Linked DNA regions of Novipirellula artificiosorum. The protein of the gene in region 1 interacts with the protein of each later gene in a pairwise test. Links are inferred from orthologs where the notes say so. Each region holds a gene or a part of one and is shown on either strand. Other genes may lie near its edges.

Evidence for each region.
Region 2: the proteins of rpe (region 1) and eno interact in binary tests that used the Escherichia coli proteins (3 or more experiments, as listed by UniProt). The link is inferred for Novipirellula artificiosorum from one-to-one orthologs.

The regions. Positions count from the first base shown.
Region 1 is NZ_SJPV01000003.1:20,771-30,940, forward strand. Bases 3,483-6,432 are described here. They hold rpe (ribulose-phosphate 3-epimerase), read left to right. Parts: upstream 3,483-4,577; coding sequence 4,578-5,288; downstream 5,289-6,432. Other genes in these bases: Poly41_RS09510 (NAD-dependent epimerase/dehydratase family protein), read left to right, coding at 3,483-4,207; Poly41_RS09520 (histidine phosphatase family protein), read left to right, coding at 5,288-5,869; Poly41_RS09525 (DUF1549 domain-containing protein), read left to right, coding at 6,164-6,432. Outside these bases: rpiB (ribose 5-phosphate isomerase B), read right to left, coding at 1-368; Poly41_RS09500 (arsenate reductase/protein-tyrosine-phosphatase family protein), read right to left, coding at 386-1,525; Poly41_RS09505 (NHL repeat-containing protein), read left to right, coding at 1,592-2,566; more of Poly41_RS09510, read left to right, coding at 3,218-3,482; more of Poly41_RS09525, read left to right, coding at 6,433-7,825; Poly41_RS09530 (DUF1501 domain-containing protein), read left to right, coding at 7,874-9,148; Poly41_RS09535 (sigma-70 family RNA polymerase sigma factor), read left to right, coding at 9,166-9,891; Poly41_RS34805 (hypothetical protein), read left to right, coding at 9,888-10,170. UniProt on the Escherichia coli protein: Catalyzes the reversible epimerization of D-ribulose 5-phosphate to D-xylulose 5-phosphate.
Region 2 is NZ_SJPV01000001.1:1,433,956-1,444,096, reverse strand. The notes cover bases 3,058-5,978. They hold eno (phosphopyruvate hydratase), read right to left. Parts: upstream 5,204-5,978; coding sequence 3,911-5,203; downstream 3,058-3,910. Other genes in these bases: Poly41_RS05045 (riboflavin synthase), read left to right, coding at 5,418-5,978; Poly41_RS05055 (hypothetical protein), read left to right, coding at 3,058-3,753. Also shown: Poly41_RS05060 (Gfo/Idh/MocA family protein), read left to right, coding at 565-1,836; more of Poly41_RS05055, read left to right, coding at 2,611-3,057; more of Poly41_RS05045, read left to right, coding at 5,979-6,056; 16S rRNA (adenine(1518)-N(6)/adenine(1519)-N(6))-dimethyltransferase RsmA, read left to right, coding at 6,053-7,000; Poly41_RS05035 (DUF1549 and DUF1553 domain-containing protein), read left to right, coding at 7,456-10,141. UniProt on the Escherichia coli protein: Catalyzes the reversible conversion of 2-phosphoglycerate (2-PG) into phosphoenolpyruvate (PEP). It is essential for the degradation of carbohydrates via glycolysis.

The DNA.
Region 1 (10,170 bases):
AGCAAAACCAAGTCGTCGATCGGACGATCCCCAATCATATCTCCCGGCAGACAAAGTACGTTGACGTCGTTGTGTCGACGACTCATCTCGACCATCACTTCGCCATAACACGACGCCGCTCGCACGCCCGCGAATTTGTTGGCGGTGATGGCCATGCCGATGCCGGTGCCGCAGATCAAAATTCCACGGTCCGCTTCGCCGCTGCTGACCTTCTTGGCAACTCGCTTAGCGTAGTCGGGGTAATCCACCGCGCCTTCGCTATTGGTTCCCTCGTCGGTCACGTCGTAACCCGCCGCCGCTAACGCTTGGACGAGCCGACCTTTGATATGCACACCTCGGTGGTCACTTGCGATGCAAACTTTCAGCATTATGTCACCCTTTATCCTTACCGGTTCGATTCGTTGCGAGGAAAAAAGTCATCCTCAAGCGAATCCATCCATTTTTCGAGTTCGCAATCGATCTGGTCCGCACAAGCTTGATAGACCTCCACCGCCATCCCGACCGGATCGGCGATGTCACCTCCGTCGCGACGGAGCGTGAACACGCGGTCGTGCATGTCGGGCCAAGCCGCAAGGATCGCCGCGCGATGGCCTCGCGTCATCGTCAACACCAAATCCGCGACATGCATGACGGACTCGTCAAGCGGTCGGCTGCTGTGTCCGGTCAAGTCAAGCCCTCGTTTGCCCATCACGGCAACCGCTTGGGGGCTGGCACCCGCTCCGCATCCTGCCGCCACGCCAGCCGATAGAACACGGACAGCGTCTTCGCATCCCGTGTGTTTCCGCAACTGCTCTCTTAGCAAAGTTTCGGCCATTGGGCTGCGGCACGTGTTTCCCGTGCAAACCAACGCGATCACCGGCTTAACGAATTGGTTCATGGCTGCACGCTCGATCACGCCTTCTCGTAACAATTTCCATCGGTTGCCGTCGACGTGGACAACCGTCGTGACACCACCATAGCGAGTTGGGCCGTCATCGAGCAGCAGTGGCATCGATTCGCGGAAGTGCTGGGCCAAAAAATCGGCATCCGAAGCGATGTCGTCGCCGGTTGCCCCCCCACAGGTCGCCAAAACCAGCGGAGCGGACAAATAACGATGAATATGGTCCAAAATATCATGGTCCACGACGCGATACCCAACGCTTTGGTTCTCACCGACAACCAAGCTGCGTACGGACGGTGGTAGCTGGGACAATGCGGAACACGACGGCTCATCCTTCACACAGAGCGTCATCGGCCCCGGCCAACAACGGTAGATCAACCGCCGTGCGGTGCTGGAACCCGAGCTGATGAAATCACCAGCCGCTTCACGACTGCGAATCGAAACCTCCATCGTGCAGAGCTTCTCACTTGCGCTCGTGATCTCGTATAATCGAGACACCGCAGACTCGGACAAGGCATTCGCTGCCAATGCATAAGTCGTCTCCGTGGGAACGCCGACGACTTGGCCTTCAACCAACGCTTGCACGGTACGATGCACGATATCTCGTGAATCGTCGGCCGTTTGAAGGTCTAAGGTTTTCAGCATGAATTCAGTTGCTCCCAGATCCCCCAATTGTACGGTTTTTTTGAAGCGTTTCACAAGTCGGCCAAAATGACAATTTTGTACACCCCGCTGTCGCGGCGGCAATGGATCGGCGGGTCCGTGGCGTTGTCAACCACGCTTCTTTCCGGATGCCTTGCGGCTCGGAATCGTTCCGAGCCCGAGTCGGTTTGGGGGCGATACGGATTCAGCGATGGGCGATTTATCAAGCCGCGCGCCATGGCAATCGACGCGGACGATCATTTGTTTATTGTCGATACCACCGGCCGGATCCAAGTGTTTGATGGCGACGGAAACTTCTTGAGGAATTGGAAGACGCCACAGACCGAAAACGGGCGGCCCACGGGGATGACGATTCGTCGAGCCGCCGACGGTCGGCCGGACCGTTTGCTCGTTGCCGACACGCATTACTACCGAATGCTGAGCTATTCGCTTGATGGTGCTTTGCACGAAGGCGAACAAATTGGTGGAACGCCTGGATTCGCAGCGGGCCAGTTCGCATTTGTGACCGATGTGGTTTGTGACGCTCGTGGCTGCTTTTACATCGGTGAATACGGCGACTCCGACCGGATCCAAAAGTTTGACCCCGACGGAGCCTTTTTGGCGCAATGGGGGAGCTCTGGAAGCGAGCCGGAACAATTTGTCCGCCCGCAAAGCTTGGCGATTCAGGGTGATATCATCTGGGTGGCCGACGCCGGCAACCACCGAATTCAGCGGTTTGACATTTCCAAGCAGACCCCCGAATTGATTGACGTGATTGGCCGTGAAGGGAGCGGGCGTGGTGAGTTCCACTATCCGTACGACTTGGCCTTTGCGGCTGACGGAACAATCATCGTTTGCGAATACGGCAACCAGCGGCTCCAGCGACTCAGTGCCGACGGCAAATGGATCGCTTTTTGGGGAGGACCCGGTTTTCAACCCGGCCAGCTTTACGATCCATGGGCAGTCGTCGTCGATTCGCGTGACCGCATCCATGTGCTCGACAGCAACAACCATCGTGTGCAGCGATTGATGATGTTTGGTTAGACCTGCGCTGGGGTGGCGACCGCCGACGTTTCCGGTGCGATTTCAGGCTCATCCGGCGGAAGCGTGCGCAGGAGGTTTTCGAGGCATCTCTCCGGTGTCCCATCATTGCTGGCAGGAGCTATTTTCACTGGTTATCGTGCAGTTTCCGGGAGAAACGGAGTGGAGCTCTGCAGAGGTGCAACTTGACAAGGGATATCCCGGTCGATGGTGCGCCAAGGGTGCTACCGGTTCCCGGCGGACGACCGTCCGTCGGGGACTCTTTTCTAAGACATCATTGGACACCGGAGCCATACCTCCAAAAAACCTCGAGTCTGGGTTCCGCGCGCTTCCGTCGGATGAGCCCGATTGGCTCATCCGGCGGAAGCGTGCGCAGGAGGTTTTCGAGGCATCTCTCCGGTGTCCCATCATTGCTGGCAGGAGCTATTTTCACTTGTTATAGTGCAGTTGCCGGGAGAAACGGAGTCGAGCTCTGCAGAGGTGCAACTTGACAAGGGATATCCCGGTCGACGGTGCGCCAAGGGTGCTACCGGTTCCAGGCGGACGACCGTCCGTCGGGCACTCTTTTCTAAGAGATCATTGGACACCGGAGCCATACCTCCAAAAAACCTCGAGCCTGGGTTCCGCGCGCTTCCGTCGGATGAGCCTTTTGTTATGCGTGTCTTTGTTACTGGCGGTACCGGTTTACTCGGCAACGCGATTCTGCGCCAACTTGAACAGGCGGGGCATCACACCCTCACGATCGTGCGCAGCAAGGTCGACAAGGGCGTCTTCGATGGCCTCGCTACAGAGCGAATCAACGGTGACTTGTTTGATGCCGATGGGATCGAGCGAGCGGTTTCCGTGGCCGATGCCGTGATCCATGCTGCAGGCATCATCCATCTCGGATGGACTCGGATGGATGAATCGATGCGCGTCAATCGCGACGGTACGCGAAAGATCGTCGAGGCCTGTTTAGCGCATGACAGAAAGATGGTTCATGTCGGAACGGTTGATGCGGTTGCGATTGGTTCGCGGGACCAGCCGTCCGACGAAACAACCCCCATCACTCGAGCAACTCAGCAGGTGCCCTGTAGCTACGTCGTCAGCAAACGTGCCGGTGTCGACGAAGTGGCTAAAGGGGTTCAGCGCGGCTTGCGGGCGGCGATTGTGCACCCTGGGTTCATGCTTGGGCCATGGGATTGGAAACCAAGTAGCGGGCGGATGATCGTTGAGGTGAGCCGCGTTTGGCGACCCTTTGCACCGCGAGGCGGTTGTTGTGCTTGTGATGTTCGTGATGTCGCGGCGGGAACGATTGCGGCAATCGAACGAGGTGGCGACAACGGACGCGCGTTCATTCTCGGCGGTCATAACGTCACCTATTTCGAACTTTGGAAACAAATGGCCGAGCGGATGGGACGACGCGGTCCGGTCATACGGACGGGGCCAGCGGCGCTTTGGGTTGCAGGAAAAGCGGGTGACTTGTGGACTCGATGGAGTCAGGTCGAAAGGGACCTGAACAGCGCGGGCGTCCGGATGAGTAGCATGTTCCATTTTCACAGCAGTAACCGCGCGATCGCGGAACTTGGATACACCGTCCGCGATCTAAGTATCACGTTGGATGATGCTGCCGACTGGATTCGAAAGCATCACATGCCCAAATGATGGTGCCGCGACGGCTCAACCCCCGTTGCTAGCATTTTCTCGGGTCTGGTCTCGGATTGCCACGGGATCGTCATTTGGGGGGGCGTCCAAGCGATAGAGGCAGCGGTTTTGTGAAACTTTCTATGGTGCTTTGTTTCCCTTTATCGAGTTTCTCGGTTGAAGAATTGCGAGAGTTTCACGCGCCGTTCGGGACATAGCCCGCCGAACGGGTGGTGGGGGGCAAGAATTGCGAATTGACAGAACGTGGTGGAGGCGATCAACCTGTTGGGATCAATTCAACATGACGGTTGCGTTCGCGGATGGATGCACACGGGGATCGCCACAACAGCGTGCGGCGATCGGTATGTTTGACTCGATGTGAGAACAAGGGATGACCCGAGCGAAGCTCGATCTGATCAGAAAAATGACACCGGCGATTTTGCCGAGCGTGTTGTCGTGCGATTTTGGCGATATGAAATCCGAGCTGGCGCGATTGACCAGCGCGGGTGCTCGGGCTCTCCACGTCGATGTGATGGATGGTCATTTCGTCCCCAATTTAACCTTCGGCATGCCGATCGTTGCGGGGTTGCGCCGGCACACCGAGTTGCCTCTGGACGTTCACTTGATGATTAGCGACCCCCTGCGCTATGCGCCAGCGATGGTTGACGCGGGGGCGGATCTGTTGACGTTCCACGTCGAGGCGGTCGAGGATGCGACGTACACCGCAAAGGAATTTCGGAAATTGGGGGTGGGTGTCGGTGTGGCACTTGACCCTGAGACGCCGTTGTCGGATCTGGATGGCTGTTTGTCCTTTGTTGACATGGTTTTGGTGATGAGTGTGAAAGCGGGTTTCGGTGGCCAGCCATTTGATTCGGTGTCGTTAGACAAATTGACGTTGCTGCGCGACAACCATCCTGGACTGTTGCTGCAGATCGACGGTGGCATCAATGCCGAAACGATTGGTCCGGCGCGACAGGCCGGTTGCGATTTGTTCGTCGTGGGTTCGGCGCTTATCGGTCGAGACGATTATTCCGCTGCATTGGGTGAACTCGATCAAGCCGTTCGGTCGGCGGATGCAACTCCACAAGCGAGGGTCAAGTGATGTTACGCATGCCTGTGATGTCGCGTGTGCTGGTGATTCGTCCCGGTGCGACCCCTTTTGATGATGAACAGCGAATCAAGGGTTCGTTGGACATGCCGATGAGCGATCGAGGTCGTGTGCAAGTTGACATCATGGCGGCCGAGTTAGCCGATTTTCGACTGAAAACCATCTTCGTCGCTCCCTGCGAATCGGCTCGCGAAACGGCCGAGCGGTTGGCAAAGGGGCGCGATGTGCGAATCAAGGTGATCGATGCGTTTAAGAACATCGACCACGGATTGTGGCATGGAAAGCTGATCGAAGAGATGCGCAAGAACCAGCCACGCGTTTACCGGACCGGTCAAGAATCGCCTGACGATCTGTGTCCTCCAGGAGGCGAGTCGATTCGGGATGCTCGACTTCGGGTGCTCAAATCGGTCCGAAAGGTTGCCAAGAAAAGCCGCGATGAGGTGGTGGCCATTGTCGCCCCCGAACCGATTGCGTCGATCATTCAAAGTGCACTGCAGCGTGAACCTATGTGCAGCTTGTGGGAGTCGGAAACCGATACCGGGAAATGGGACCTGGTCGAGTCGGAGTTGTGGTAGCGAAGAACGCTGGCACCGGGCTCTCTGGCACTTGACGGCAGATCCACTCAGGCATTCGGTTGATGCCCGGTCCACCGAATCGGCTTGATTGCTACCTTTTCATCGTTTTTTTGGGTTCGCTGGTCCTTCCGCTGGAATTCCAGTGTGTGTGGTGTGGCCGAGACAAATAGAATGGAGCGTAGGTTGCTGGGTACAAATTGTCGCACCCTCGCGTTCTATTTCTAGCAGCATTGTCTGCTTCGCCCACTGCGACTTGTCTGAATCGCCCTCGGAATTTTGTCGAGATCCATGCTTATGAGCCTCGCGCTGCGCATTTACCTGCTCGTATGCAGCTCCTTCATCGTTTTGGAGGGGGCGCAGGGGGTGCTCGCAGTCGACGCGGTTCCCGAGCAGGTGGCGAGGATCAACGATGCGATCGAGCAGGGATGGCGCGACTACGAGATTCGTCCTGCCGCAGAGGTGGATGATGCGCTTTGGTGTCGACGCGTCTATTTGGACATCCTTGGCCGCATCCCGACGCTCGATGAAATGGAAGCGTTCCTGGACACGCGTGGCGCGCAGAAGCGTGGCAAGTTAGTGGAGAGGTTGCTCTATGAGGACCGCTATACCGAAGAATACGCGGGTCATTGGGGAACGATCTGGACCAACATTCTGATCGGTCGCAGCGGCGGTACGGATCGTCGATCGCTGACCAGTCGTGATGGCATGCAAAAGTACTTGCGGGATTCGTTTGCGATCAACAAGCCCTACAACCAAATGGTTTTTGAGTTGGTGACGGCGGAGGGAGCCACCGAGCCGGGAACAAGCAACTTCAACGGAGCGGTTAATTTTTTGGCCGACAAGGTGAATGATGAGAAAGCGGTATTGGCGACGAGCAGTACGTCGCGGATTTTCTTAGGTCAACAAGTCCAATGCACTCAATGTCACAACCACCCCTTCAACCAATGGAAACAGCAGAAGTTTTGGGAGTTCAATTCGTTCTTTCGGCAGACCCGATCGCTACGGCGGTTTGTCGATGGGACTCGCGACATCGACCACGCCGAATTGGTCAACGAGGATTTTGCGGGCGAGGCTGATGATCCGGCCGATGCGTTGGTGTTTTATGAGCTACGCAACGGGCTGACGCGAGTGGCTTATCCTGTGTTTACTGATGGCACGGAGATTGGCAAGAGTGGTTACTTGAGCGACAGCAACCGCCGGACGGAGCTGGGGCATTTGATGATGCAAAGCGAGTTCTTGGATAAGATGATCGTCAATCGCATGTGGGCCCATTTTTTGGGGTTGGGGTTCACCAAACCGATCGATGACCTTGGCCCGCACAACCCTGCGTCCCATCCGGACCTGTTGGAGGATCTCGGCCTCGAGCTGCGCAAACATAGTTACGATTTGAAGCAATTGATCACGTGGATCACTCTCAGTCGGCCCTACCAATTGTCGGCGGTGCTCAGTGAAGCGAACGAGATTGATGATCCATCGATGGGGGAGATGCCAAAGTTCTCGAGGTTCTACTTACGACAAATGAGTGCGGAGCAGTTGTATCAATCGTTGGTGACCGCCACGGGTGCGGGGGCGGTGGGCAGCTATGAAGAGCAGCAGCAGCAACGACGAGAATGGATGAAGCAATTTGTCGTTGCATTTGGCACCGATGAGGGGGACGAGGCGACAACGTTTAACGGTTCGATTCCTCAAGCCTTGATGTTGTTCAACGGTGATCTGACAAACAACGCGACAAGCATCAAGACGGGCAGTTTTTTGGATCGGTTGTCCAAGACAGGGCGTTCGCCGCGAGATCGGTTGACGTCGTTGTTTAGGGTCGCGGTGGCTCGGCGGCCGACGCGAAGCGAAGTGAATGTCGCCACGAAGTTGTACAGCGCTCGCAGCAACAATGAAAAAGAGATGCTTCAAGACATCTGGTGGGCGCTCCTCAATAGCAATGAATTCATCATGCAGCATTGACCCAAATGCAACCGTGCTTGTCTCAGCTGACACAAAGGTAAAACCAACATGAACCGTTTCTGGCAAACTCCCTCGGGCATGACGCGTCGTCATTTCATGAGTCACTTGGCTGGTTCCTCGGCGGCCTATGCGGCGTCGTTGTCGATGGGATCATCGATTTACGCCCACGCGGAGGAACTCAAAAAGAAGCGTCGTTCGGCGATCATGCTGTGGATGGGGGGCGGACCCGCAACGATCGATTTATGGGATTTGAAGCCAGGGGCTCCGACGGGGGGGCCGTTTCAGCCGATCTCGACGACCGGCGGGATGCAGATCTGTGAACACTTGCCTTTGATGGCCCAGCAGATGAAGCACATGTCGGTTGTTCGCAGCATGTCGACTCGTGAGGCCGACCATAACCGCGGTCGCTATTACATGCACACCGGCTTCGTCCCCAACCCTAACATTGAGCACCCCAGCTACGGGGCGGTGATCTCGCACGAATTGACCAGCCAGAGACCCGAGCTTCAGATCCCGCCATTCGTTTCGATCGGTGGCGCTAGCACGGGCCCAGGCTTCTTGGGGATGGCTTGGGCGCCCTTTTCGGTCACCAGCAACGGGCGGATTCGGAACTTGGAGATGAACCTGGACGATTCTCGTTTGCTGCAACGGATGGCCGCGCTGAACCTGATCGAACAGGGGTTTACCAGCAGGACGCGGGATTTGCCGGCGGCGGAGCATGCCAAAGTGCTGCGGAAAACGTTTGATTTGATGACCAGTGACCAGATGAAGGCATTCAAGGTGGATGAGGAGCCGGACGAGGTCAAGGAACGCTATGGAACCGGCGGATTCGGACAGGGGTGCTTGTTGGCCCGCCGATTGGTGGAAGCGGGAGTGCCGTTCATCGAGGTCGACCTCGGTGGGTGGGACAACCACGCCGGAATCCACGCAACGCTGAGAGATAACAAGCTGCCGATTTTGGACAAAGCGATGAGCGCATTGATCGAAGATCTGGACCAACGTGGTTTGTTGCAGGATACTGTGGTAATCTGGATGGGGGAGTTTGGTCGGACCCCCAACATCAACGCCCAAGCGGGACGCGATCATTTTGCTCGCGCTTGGTCTTGCGTTGTCGGCGGAGCAGACATCAAGGGCGGTTTGGCGGTCGGTGAAACGAGCCGTGACGGGTCGGCAGTCGAAACCGAGCCGTTCAGTAGTGAGGACTTGATGACCACCGTGATCAAGGGGCTTGGGATTTCGACCGAAACGACGTTCACCAGTAAGAACGGCCGGCCGATGAAAATTGCCGGCGGTGGGAAGATCATTCGGGAATTGGTCGGCTAGCAGGTTTCCTCACCTTCTTGCCCAGCCATGAAGCCAGTGGGTTGTTTGTGTCGAAATCGCATGGATCGGATCGCGACTTGGTAGCCCAGCCGGTGAGGGTTCCCGGTTCTGGTTTGGGGGGGGCAGCGGATCGAGAAGGTGGGGCCGGCGCTGGTCGTGCTCCCTCCGATCAAGCTGCCGCAGAGGCGACGGAACCGAATGCCGCTCTGCTGCGTCGAAATGACGCAGAACACACGGCCGAGGAGTTGATTCGCCGCCACCAGCGAGGGGTTTGGCGATACCTGCGTATGCTTGGGTGCGACGCATCGACGGCGGATGATTTGACTCAAGAGACATTCCTCAGGGTGCTCCGCCGCGATAATTTTATTGAGCACAACGATGCGGCCACGTCGGGCTATTTGCGCCGGACTGCCCATAATTTGCTGGTTTCCCGGCATCGAAAGCTGGGCCGAATGCACTCGGTTCCCGACTTGTCTGACGCGGATTATGTTTGGGACCGCTGGGCTGGCAAAGACCTCAACGGTGACGTCGCGGTCGATTCGCTTCGATTTTGCTTGGAATTGTTGACCGAGCGAGCACAATTGGCACTACGAATGCGTTATCAAAATGAGTCGAGCCGGATTGAGATTGCCAATGCGCTGGAAATTACAGATCACGGGGCACGAAATCTGATGCAGCGGGCGAAGCAGCAGCTTCGCGAGTGTGTCGAGCAAAGATTGCAAGACGAGAAAGACGTACCATGAAACCAGACAAAAACCCTATCGACGAACAAGCGCTCGAGGCGTTTCTCTCGGAAATCCATGGCAAAGTCCCCCCCGATTTGTCTCGCCAGATCTTGACCCGGTGGCATCACGAGTCGCCATCTCAGCGCGACCCCGTTGCGTCTCAACCGCCACTTTCGGACGCGAACCCCCTCGGTGGTGCTCATGTGGCGGTCAAGGGGCGACGACGACGTCGAAGTGATTGGCGAACTTTGGTCGTCGGTCTCGCCGGGGCAGCCGCGGTTGCCGCATCGGTCATGG
Region 2 (10,141 bases), on another replicon or contig:
ATGCTCATCTGCCGAAATCCTGGTGTGCAAAATTTTCACGCGTTTAAGACGATCGATGGTTTGGATCATGCTTTCCGATGCTGGCAGCATCGACTTCGTTGCGGAAACCAAACGCGTTATCGCTTGCAGTTGTCGTTCGCCCAAGGTATTGGGCTGGGGGGGGCTGGGCTGCTGAAGACGGCGGCATGGTGTGTTGAGACGGTGCCCGAATCGACTGGATCTGCTCGCCACGCGCACGCCCGCGTAGGGAGCGGCAACGCGAGTGTACAAGTCGGCTCTGCGCCTTGTGACATTTCTGCATGATCGCCCCCCTCATCCCCAGCCCTTCTCCCCCCGAAAAATCGGGTGGAGAAGGGAGCCTGAGTGGTAGGGTGCCGATACCAATGCCTTTTTTGTCGCGATCCCGTGGTGACTCTTGCTCAGAGTGAATCGATACCGTTGGGCTGGGGCCGCTGCACTGCCCGGATCGCGGCATGGTATAGTGGCGGATTGATTTCCCCCAATTCCTCCGATCGGCTTCCCTCTCCGCAGCGAGTCTTCCCACCCACCCCGAGCTCCGACAACATGCCTCGTTCACCTCAGTCCTCTCGGCGTCGTTTCTTGAAACGCAGCGCTGCTGCGAGTGCCATTGCTTTGCCCTACTTCATTCCTCAGGGTGTCTTGGCTGCAGCGGGTAGACCCGGGGCCAATGATCGCGTGATCATCGGTTTTGTTGGTACCGGCGGGCGAGCTCGCCAATTGATGGATCACGTCCCCGCGGACGGTCGTATCGTGTCGATCTGTGACGTCTACCAGCAGCGCATGATCGATACGCTGAAGGAAAAACAACAGAACTGGAAGACCTACTCCTCCCACGAGCAGATGTTTGAATCGGAGAACCTGGATGCCGTCGTGGTGGCGACTCCCGACCACGCACGCGTACTGCCTTGCATCCATGCCTGCCAGGCAGAGTTGGACATCTATGCCGAAAAACCTTTGACGTTGACGATCCATGAGGGCCGCGTTTTGGTCAACGCAGTACGGAAGTACAACCGCGTTTTCCAAGTGGGCTCGCAACAGCGAACGATGGAGTTGAATCGATTTGCCTGTGAGTTGGTTCGGTCAGGCGGGATCGGCAAAATCAAGCGAGTTCAGGGGATTTGCTATACGGGGCCGCGAGACTATCAGGGGCTGCCGGAGCAGCCAATCCCCGAGGGTGATAACTGGGACGTTTGGCAAGCACAAACCGAGGCGAGACCGTTTAATCATGCGTTGCAGTTTGGATGGATGGGATGGCGAGCCTATTCGGGTGGCGAAATGACCAATTGGGGCGCACACGGAGTTGACCAAATTCAATGGGCGTTGGGCAAGAGTCTGACAGGGCCTGAAGAAATCTGGCCCGTGACGCCGGGACCCAACGGCAAGGTGTCGATGCGCTATGCCGATGGCATTCAAGTCGATTACGAACTCGACAAGGGACCGATGGGAGGCGGCATCTTCACTGGCAGTGATGCAAAGATTGAGATCAACCGCAACAAGTTCACCACCAATCCGCCTGATTTCGTTCGCAATCCACCGGCCCTCGAAGAGGCGCTCTCCTGGGAAGGAGCGGGTTGGGTTGCCCGACCCCATATCCAGAACTGGCTCGATTGCATCCGCACGCGCAAAACGCCTAACGCCGACGTCGAAATCGGTCACCGATCGATCAGCGTTTGTCACTTGGTCAACATTGCTCGGCAAGTGGGCCGCAAGCTTCGTTGGGATCCAAACGAAGAGCAATTTCCCGGGGACGAAGAAGCGAATGCGTACTTGGATCGACCGCGACGTCAAGGATGGGAACTTCCCGATCTCGCGTAGCTGGACAGCGCCACTTTGTGGGCGATTTACCGTCATTTGCCAGATCAATCTCGGACTGAGCGGCGCTATCCAGTTAGTGACGGTCGGACAATAGGTGAGCGGAATGGCGTTAGCCACCGTTAAATGCGAATAGAGTTTTCTAGCCTAAACCCGGCGGCTAGCGTTAGGAATCGTTAGTTCCATCCTGTTTTGATCCTGAAAGGATCGCAGAAGTTAGCCGGTGGTTGAGCGCCAGCGATACCACCGGATCGATATGCGGATTTCTAAACCGACCCTGAGAGGGTCGCGGGAATCCGTGATCTTCGACCCTTCCAGGGTCGGTCCGAGTTGTTCGTTCAATACCGGGGGTGCGCTGCTCTCGCAGCGACCCCCGGCTACCTTCTGCGATCCTTTCAGGATCAATCACCTACCGGGCTAGCAATACCGTGTAGATAGGCTAGCTTGCGACTGGACGAAACCTGAGGTTTCTCGCGGCGAGCCCGTCCAAACCTATTCCCCGTAACCCTTTGTATACAATCAGCATACATCGATTGAGTCAAAAATAAACTGCGCACGTTGGAGTCGTAGGCTTTAGCCGATTCAGCACGGATCCAGCACGCAATCGGCTAAAGCCTAGCACTCCAACGAATCATCCGGCGGCTAGCGCCCAATACCGCTCAGCATTGGAAATTTGAGCGTTGTTTTTTGCACGATGCTTTACACGGGTTGGCTACGAGACGAGGCGTCGCACCCTCAACAAGCATTCACACGATATTGGAAGGTAGGATAGTAGCGATGATTCCCTGTACTTCACGAGCAATGGTTCTGCTCTGCATTCTGTTTACTGGCGCAGGCTTCACCGAAGAGCCCACGTCCATTTCGAAGAAATACCAGGCCCTGAAAAGTCCTCCCACGACTGCGGGCACCACCTGGGCCCTGCTTGATCGGGATGGAGCAAACCGTGCGATCGAACCCTACTTCTCGTCGTTAGGGCAAGGGGAAGCGGGTACCGGGGTCGCCTCCTCGCCTCCGTTTGTGATCGCCGACGATGAAATCTCCTTCACGATCTGTGGCCACGACGGCGCGGGGGGCGGAGAGGGGAAAAACTACATCGCTCTGGTCGATGCTCGTAAAGGCGAAATGCTGATGCAAACGGCTGCACCGGGTCATGACGGCATGCAGCAGCGATCGTGGAACGTCCGTCCGCATCAAGGCAAAGAGGTGCGAATCGAAATCCATGACGGTAACAGCGGTAGTGCCTATGGGTGGATGGGGATTGGGAAGATTGATGCCGGCTCGTCACTGACGATCGACTTTCGTCAAGGTATGCCGGATGGTTGGGAGCGACCCGAACGGTCCGTGGACGTTCGTTATGAAACCATTGCGCCCGGTGTACCGTTCAAACGGAGCGTCTCGACATTCACGCTGATTCCAAACAGCGGGCAAATCGAATTACCATGTGGCTTCAGCGCTCGACGACTCTTTTTCCTTGGCGGTACCGTGAGCGGTGGACAACCGCTGCAGTCCTGCGGTGCCATCGAAGTCCATTACGCGACCGGTTCACCCGACGTCTTTCCCCTGATCATCGGTTTCACGCTGGATGGGCGCTACAAACGCCTCAGTTCCTCAAAGGCGTCGTATCTGCATCCGTCGGCTGACCCTTACCAGCCCTATTTGGTGGTCGCCCCTCGAGGGGACCGGATCGAGAAGATCCGCTTGGTGGCCAGTCCCGATCATGCCCCGATTCCTCGAATCACGGCGATCACCTGTGAATCGGAAGCGGACAACGAAAACTTGATCCCGTTGCCCGATTGCGGCCCCTCGGCGACCGAGGAGCAATGGATTCGTTCGCACCAACTTGCCGCTGGCTCTCCGGATTTGGATCAGATCATCCAAACCATCCGAGTCGACCATAAATTGGCACCGAACGATCGGTGACTTGCTGAATCTGATCACGGGATGATCCGCCGGAAGAGACAAACTTGAAAGCACGAAAACGAAAAAGCCATACGCACGAGGATGCGTATGGCTTTGTTTTTCAATCTTGCATCCGCCGGGCATTGCCGGCGAATGGTTCAACCCGTTGCAGAGGGAACTAGCTCTTTGCCAGCAGTTTCTTGGCGAGGACGGGACCGCCGTAAAGTGCAGCGTCGCCAAGCATCTCTTCGATCCGTAGCAATTGGTTGTACTTGGCCATCCGGTCGCTGCGGCTTGCCGAACCGGTCTTGATTTGGCCGGTCGAAAGAGCAACCGCCAAGTCGGCGATCGTCGAGTCTTCGGTTTCACCGCTGCGGTGGCTGGTCACAGCCGTGTAGCCATTGCGGTTCGCCAATTGGATCGAGTCGATCGTTTCGGTCAACGTTCCAATTTGGTTGACCTTGATCAGAATGCTGTTCCCGATCCCTTCGTCGATACCACGTTGCAAGCGTTCGACGTTGGTCACGAACAGGTCGTCGCCAACGAGTTGGATCTTGTCGCCAAGCTTGTCTGTCAGCTTCTTCCAGGTGTCCCAATCGTCTTCGGCACAACCGTCTTCGATGCTGCAGATCGGATACTTGCTACACCAATCGGCCCAGAAGTCGACCATTTCGTCGCCACTGATTTCTTTGCCATCGATCTTGTACTTCTTGGTCTTGGAGTCATAGAACTCGGTCGACGCGGGATCCAAGGCGATCCAAACTTGTTCGCCCGCTTTGTAGCCGGCTTTTTCAATCGCTTGCATGATCACGTCAAGCGCTTCTTGGTTGCTTTTCAGATCGGGTGCGAAACCGCCTTCGTCACCGACGGCCGTGTTGTAGCCTTTGTCGGAAAGGACCTTCTTGAGGTTGTGGAAGATTTCTGCACCACAACGAAGTGCGTCGCTGAAGCAATCGACACCGAGCGGCATGACCATGAACTCTTGGACGTCGACATCGTTGTCCGCGTGTTCGCCACCATTGATGATGTTCATCATCGGGGCGGGCAGCAATCGAGCACCGACACCACCGAGGTAGCGATACAGGGGTTGTCCGGTAGAGGCGGCCGCGGCGTGTGCGGTGGCAAGCGAGACACCGAGGATGGCGTTGGCACCCAGGTTCTTTTTATTGGGAGATCCGTCGAGTTCGAGCATCGCGGCATCGACGGCGGCTTGGTCGGTCGCGTCCATGCCGGCCAACGCATCGGCGATCTTGTTGTTGACGTTGTCGACGGCCGTCATCACGCCCTTACCCAGGAACTTGGATTTATCGCCATCTCGCAGTTCCCAGGCTTCGTGAACGCCGGTGCTGGCACCGCTGGGGACGGCTGCTCGTCCGTGTGCTCCATCGCTGAGCAGCACTTCGCATTCGACGGTAGGATTGCCGCGGCTGTCGAGGATTTGGCGTGCGTGAATTGCTTCGATTAAAGTCATTGAGAGGCCTCGTAAAGTGGGAACAGAAAGTGTGTTGGGATCGTGACGAAATGTCCGGGCAGCCAAGCCGCGAGTCGGTTTTTCTGACCACTGCGTTGTGCAAACCGCCGGCATTTTGTCCAATGAGCTGCATTGCCGCTACCCGTCATGGACGGCGGCGAGCGTTTTCCTTCGTCTCAAACACCTGTTTTCCTTTAACTGTTAGTGATGAGCCATGTTTACCGGACTTATCGAAGCGATGGGCCAATTGTCGGAGATCCGTGATGAGCCGCCGGGGAAGCGATTCGCCATCGACGCAGGTCGAGTGGCTGAAGGTGTGAAAGTTGGCGACAGTGTTGCCATTAATGGCTGCTGCCTGACCGTTGTGGCAGCTGCCGGAAAAATCCTCGAGTTCGAAGCTGGCGAAGAAACGCTCTCGCGGACCAATTTAGGCACGCTAAAAATCGGCTCAGGCGTCAATTTGGAACGTTCGCTTGCGATTGGCGATCGGTTGGGGGGGCATTATGTCACAGGCCACATTGATGGCCAGGGAATGCTGCGTGAACGGAAGAACGATCCGCCCTGGGCCACGCTCTGCTTCGAAGTGCCCAAGCGACTGGCTCCACAAATCGCCAGCAAGGGGAGCATCGCGGTGGATGGCGTCAGTTTGACGATTGTGGACGCGGATCAGGATTCTTTCAGCGTTGCCTTGATTCCTCATACCCTCGACGTCACCACGCTTGGGCAGCTCTCCAACGGTGACCAAGTGAATATCGAAACCGATGTGTTGGCCAAATACGTCCAGCGATCTTTGGAAATGCTTGGCGATGGCGAAGCGCCGCTTGCACCCACTCACAGCGACACAGACACTTGAATCAGCCGTATCCCAACGAACGTGAGCCCAACGAAACGCGGCAAACGGCAACGTACTTGTCCAAGCGGCTGGCCCAGGCTGGTTTGCGCCCGGTCACTCGGTTCGGTCAGAACTTTCTGATTGATTTGAATCTCATCGACTTGATCGCTCGATCGGCCGAGTTGAAGCCAAACGATGTCGTGTTCGAGGTCGGTACGGGGGTCGGATCGTTGACTGCAAAGCTAGCGGATGCCGCGGGGGCGGTGTTGTCCATCGAGATTGACGCGAATCTGCACCAATTGGCCAGCGAGGAACTCTCTGGCCGGCCCAACGTGCTATTGCTCAAAGGCGATGCGCTGAGAAACAAGAATGCGCTCCGTGATGATTTGATGGGGCACATTCGTGATGCGATCGCGAGAATCGGAGACGATGCTCGATTCGCACTCGTTGCCAATCTGCCCTACAACATTGCGACCCCGCTGATCAGCAACTTGCTTCACGAGACGCCCTACCCGGACGTGATCGTCGTCACCATCCAAAAGGAGCTCGCCGACCGCATGGTCGCCCAACCGGGGACGAAGGATTACGGGGCGCTAAGCGTTTGGGTGCAATCGGTTTGCCGGGCAAGCATCGTGCGCGTGCTTTCTCCGAAGGTGTTTTGGCCACGGCCGAAGGTCGATTCCGCCATCATTCGCCTCGACGCCGAGCCGGAAAAACGGGCCGCGATTCCCGATTTGAAGTATTTCCATGACACGGTCCGAGCCCTGTTCTTTCACCGTCGCAAATTCTTGCGCAGCGTTGTCATCAGTGCGATGAAGGGGAGATTGGATAAAGCCGAGGTCGATCAGGTGCTCGCATCGCTCGGACACGGTGAGACGAGTCGGACCGAGCAATTGACGGTCACTGAGCTGCAACAGTTGGTGGAAGCCCTGCGTCAAGCGGAAGCGAAGAAAGCAACGAGCTGAAAAACGTCGGTTTGGAAGGAAAAACATCCCCCACGGGGCGGCCTAACGAATCGATATTAAGACGTATCGAAAAGTTGGCCGCGCGTCCTGGACCCTCCCCCTCGCTGCGCTCGACCCCTCCCGCTGCGCGGGCAGGGGTGGTTGGATACCTAAACACTTCAGCAGTCACAACTTAAAAACTGCACGACCTCCAAGCGGGAGCGGTGGTGTACTTCTCCCTTTGGGAGAGGTCGAGCGCAGCGAGGGAGAGGGTTCCTTGGCACCCAATTGACTTTGCTGCATACGACCACTTTCGAATCGTTGATACTTTCCATCGGTCTCCAAACCCCCACCGATTCGTCAGGCCCCCACACAGGGTATGTCGCTGGTATACTGGAGCGGCGGGTCGAGGAGCATGCGATGCTCGTCGGCGACGCATTCAAGTGGAAATGACGTCTATTAGGTGGGGTCGATCGATGGCTTTCGTTCAATCGAGGAGCGTTGTTTTTGTTGCGGCGTCCTTGCTGCTGCAATCAACATCATGGACGTTTGTCGCGCTTGCGGCAAACACGGCTGCGACCGTCGGGGGCACCGTGGAGCGAGACGATTTGCGATCGATTGCTCCGCTGAACCAACGGTTTGAATCGTTGGACAGCGACGAGGTTCCTGATTTTCAGAAACATATTGTTCCGTTGATCGGTCGGCTTGGCTGTAACGGTCGCGCCTGCCATGGTTCGTTTCAAGGGCGAGGTGGATTTCAACTCTCGCTGTTCGGCTACGACTTTCGGGCGGACCATGAAGCGTTGTTGGCCGAACACAGTGGCCGTGTGGACGTCGACGATGTCGATGAGAGTTTGATCCTGGCCAAGCCGACGGATGCAGAGATGCACGAAGGCGGGAAACGATTTGACGCGGGAAGTTGGCAGCATCACGTGCTGCGACGGTGGATTGACGCCGGGGCGTCGTTCGATGCCAACAAAATGCATACGCTTAGCCGCTTGGAAGTCACGCCCAGCGAAATTCACTTTACGAACCCCGATGAATCGGTCTCGTTATCGGTGATTGCAACTTGGCAAGACGGGACACGTGAAGAGGTCACGCCGCTGTGTCGTTTCAGTACCAATGATGATTCGATTGCGTTCATCGATGAATACGGCACGGTCACGTCCGGCATGAAAGGGGACACCCATGTTGTGATCTACTACGACAATGCCGTTGCGGCGATTCCTGTGTTGCGGCCAATCGGTACAAGGCAACATGCAGCCGCGACTGCGAAACAGCCTATCGATCAGCTTGTACTACGGAAGCTGGATCAGCTCGGAATCGTCTCTTCACCCAGTTGTACCGACGCGGAGTTCATTCGTCGTGTATCACTGGACATGACCGGTGTCCTACCCGCTGGCGATACCGTCCGAGAATTCTTGGCTGACGATTCACCCGGAAAACGCTTGGCACTCGTCGACGAACTTCTCGAGTCGCCCGCCTATGCCGCATGGTGGGCGACCCGGTTGTCGGACTGGACCGGAAACAGTGAAGAGCAATTGAACAATGCCTTGCCCGTTCGAGGTGCCGCATCACGATTGTGGCACCATTGGCTTCGCGTTCGACTTGAACAGAATATCCCCTACGACGAGATCGTTGCGGGGATCGTCGAAGCGCAGAGTCGCGAAGAGGATGAGAGTTACGTTCAGTACTGTGAGAACATGACCGAGGCATGCAAGGCTGGCAACGAGAATGTCTATGCCCAGCGAGAGGGATTGCCGTTGTATTGGGCTCGTCGGAATTTCCAGAAACCCGAGGACCGCGCCATCGGTTTCGCTTACACGTTCTTAGGGCTGCGGATTGAGTGCGCGCAGTGCCATAAGCATCCTTTTGATCAATGGTCAAAAGATGATTTCGATCACTTTGCACAGCTGTTTTCAACGATTCGCACGAATCCGAATCAAGTATCCCCACAGGCAAAAGCCGAGCGAAACGAATTGCTCGCTGAAGTGACCGGTGGCAAGAAACTGAGTGGTGGCGATTTGCGAAAAGCGGTTTATCAAGCGGCCGTAAAGGGAAAAACGGTTCCGTTTGGCGAATTGTATGTTGCCGATCGGTTTGTTTCGGAAAAGGTGAAGAAGGCTCGAGCATTGGCTAAGAAGCAGGGTCGCAAAGTGGACGATCTTCCGAATTTGAGCGGCAACATCCTTGGCCAAACCGCTCCGGTGATGCTGACCACCGACCCGCGTCCCGCACTGATGCGGTGGTTACGATCAGATGAGAATCCCTACTTTGCCAAGGCGATTGTGAATCGCGTCTGGAGCAACTATTTCGGCATTGGGATCGTCGATCCGACCGATGACATGAATATGGCGAACCCGCCAAGCAATGAGCCGTTGTTGGATCACTTGGCGACGGAGTTCATCGCGAGCGGTTTTGACTTGAAATGGCTTCACCGAGAAATCGTAGCGAGCGACACGTACCAACGAAGTGCCGAGACGAATCAGACGAATGTCGCCGATCGTACTAATTTTTCCCATCACCTTCCCCGGCGTTTGCCAGCCGAGGTCGTCTACGATGCGGTTGTGTTGGCGACCGGATCGGATGAGAAGGTGAGCGAACTTCGCACCGAACTCGACGCCATGGCGATCGCAGAGGGACTTCCGCGAGCGAGAAATCGCAGTGATTTTGCTTTACAGGTCTTTGGACAATCGATTCGGGAATCGAATTGCGACTGTGACCGCAGTAATGCACCCAGTTTGCTGCAGTCGATCTATTTGCGGAACGATTCGGACATGCATCGCCGATTGGCCGATAAAGACGGCTGGGTCGCTCAGGCGTGTCGTTCGTTGGGCGTCGACGGGCCCGATCAGCGAATCGACCCGCGAAAGATGGCAGCAGCTCGAGCGGCGGAAGGCTACCGAAAACAGATCCTCGCGAAGGTACGTCAGTTCAATGACACGCCGCTCGCGCGAAGGGCAAAGATGAAGCCCAGAGTCGAGCAGGAGTATCGCCGCGTCAAGAGCAAGTTTAATCAGTTTGGGTTCGAGATGCCTCCGCTTGCGCGACTCCTTGACAACCCCAATGCATGGAAGCAAGTCGAGCCTTCGGATGATTTGGCCAAGGGCATCCAAATCAAGGCAATCGATGAGCTGGTTCAGGATGCTTACCTGAGAACCT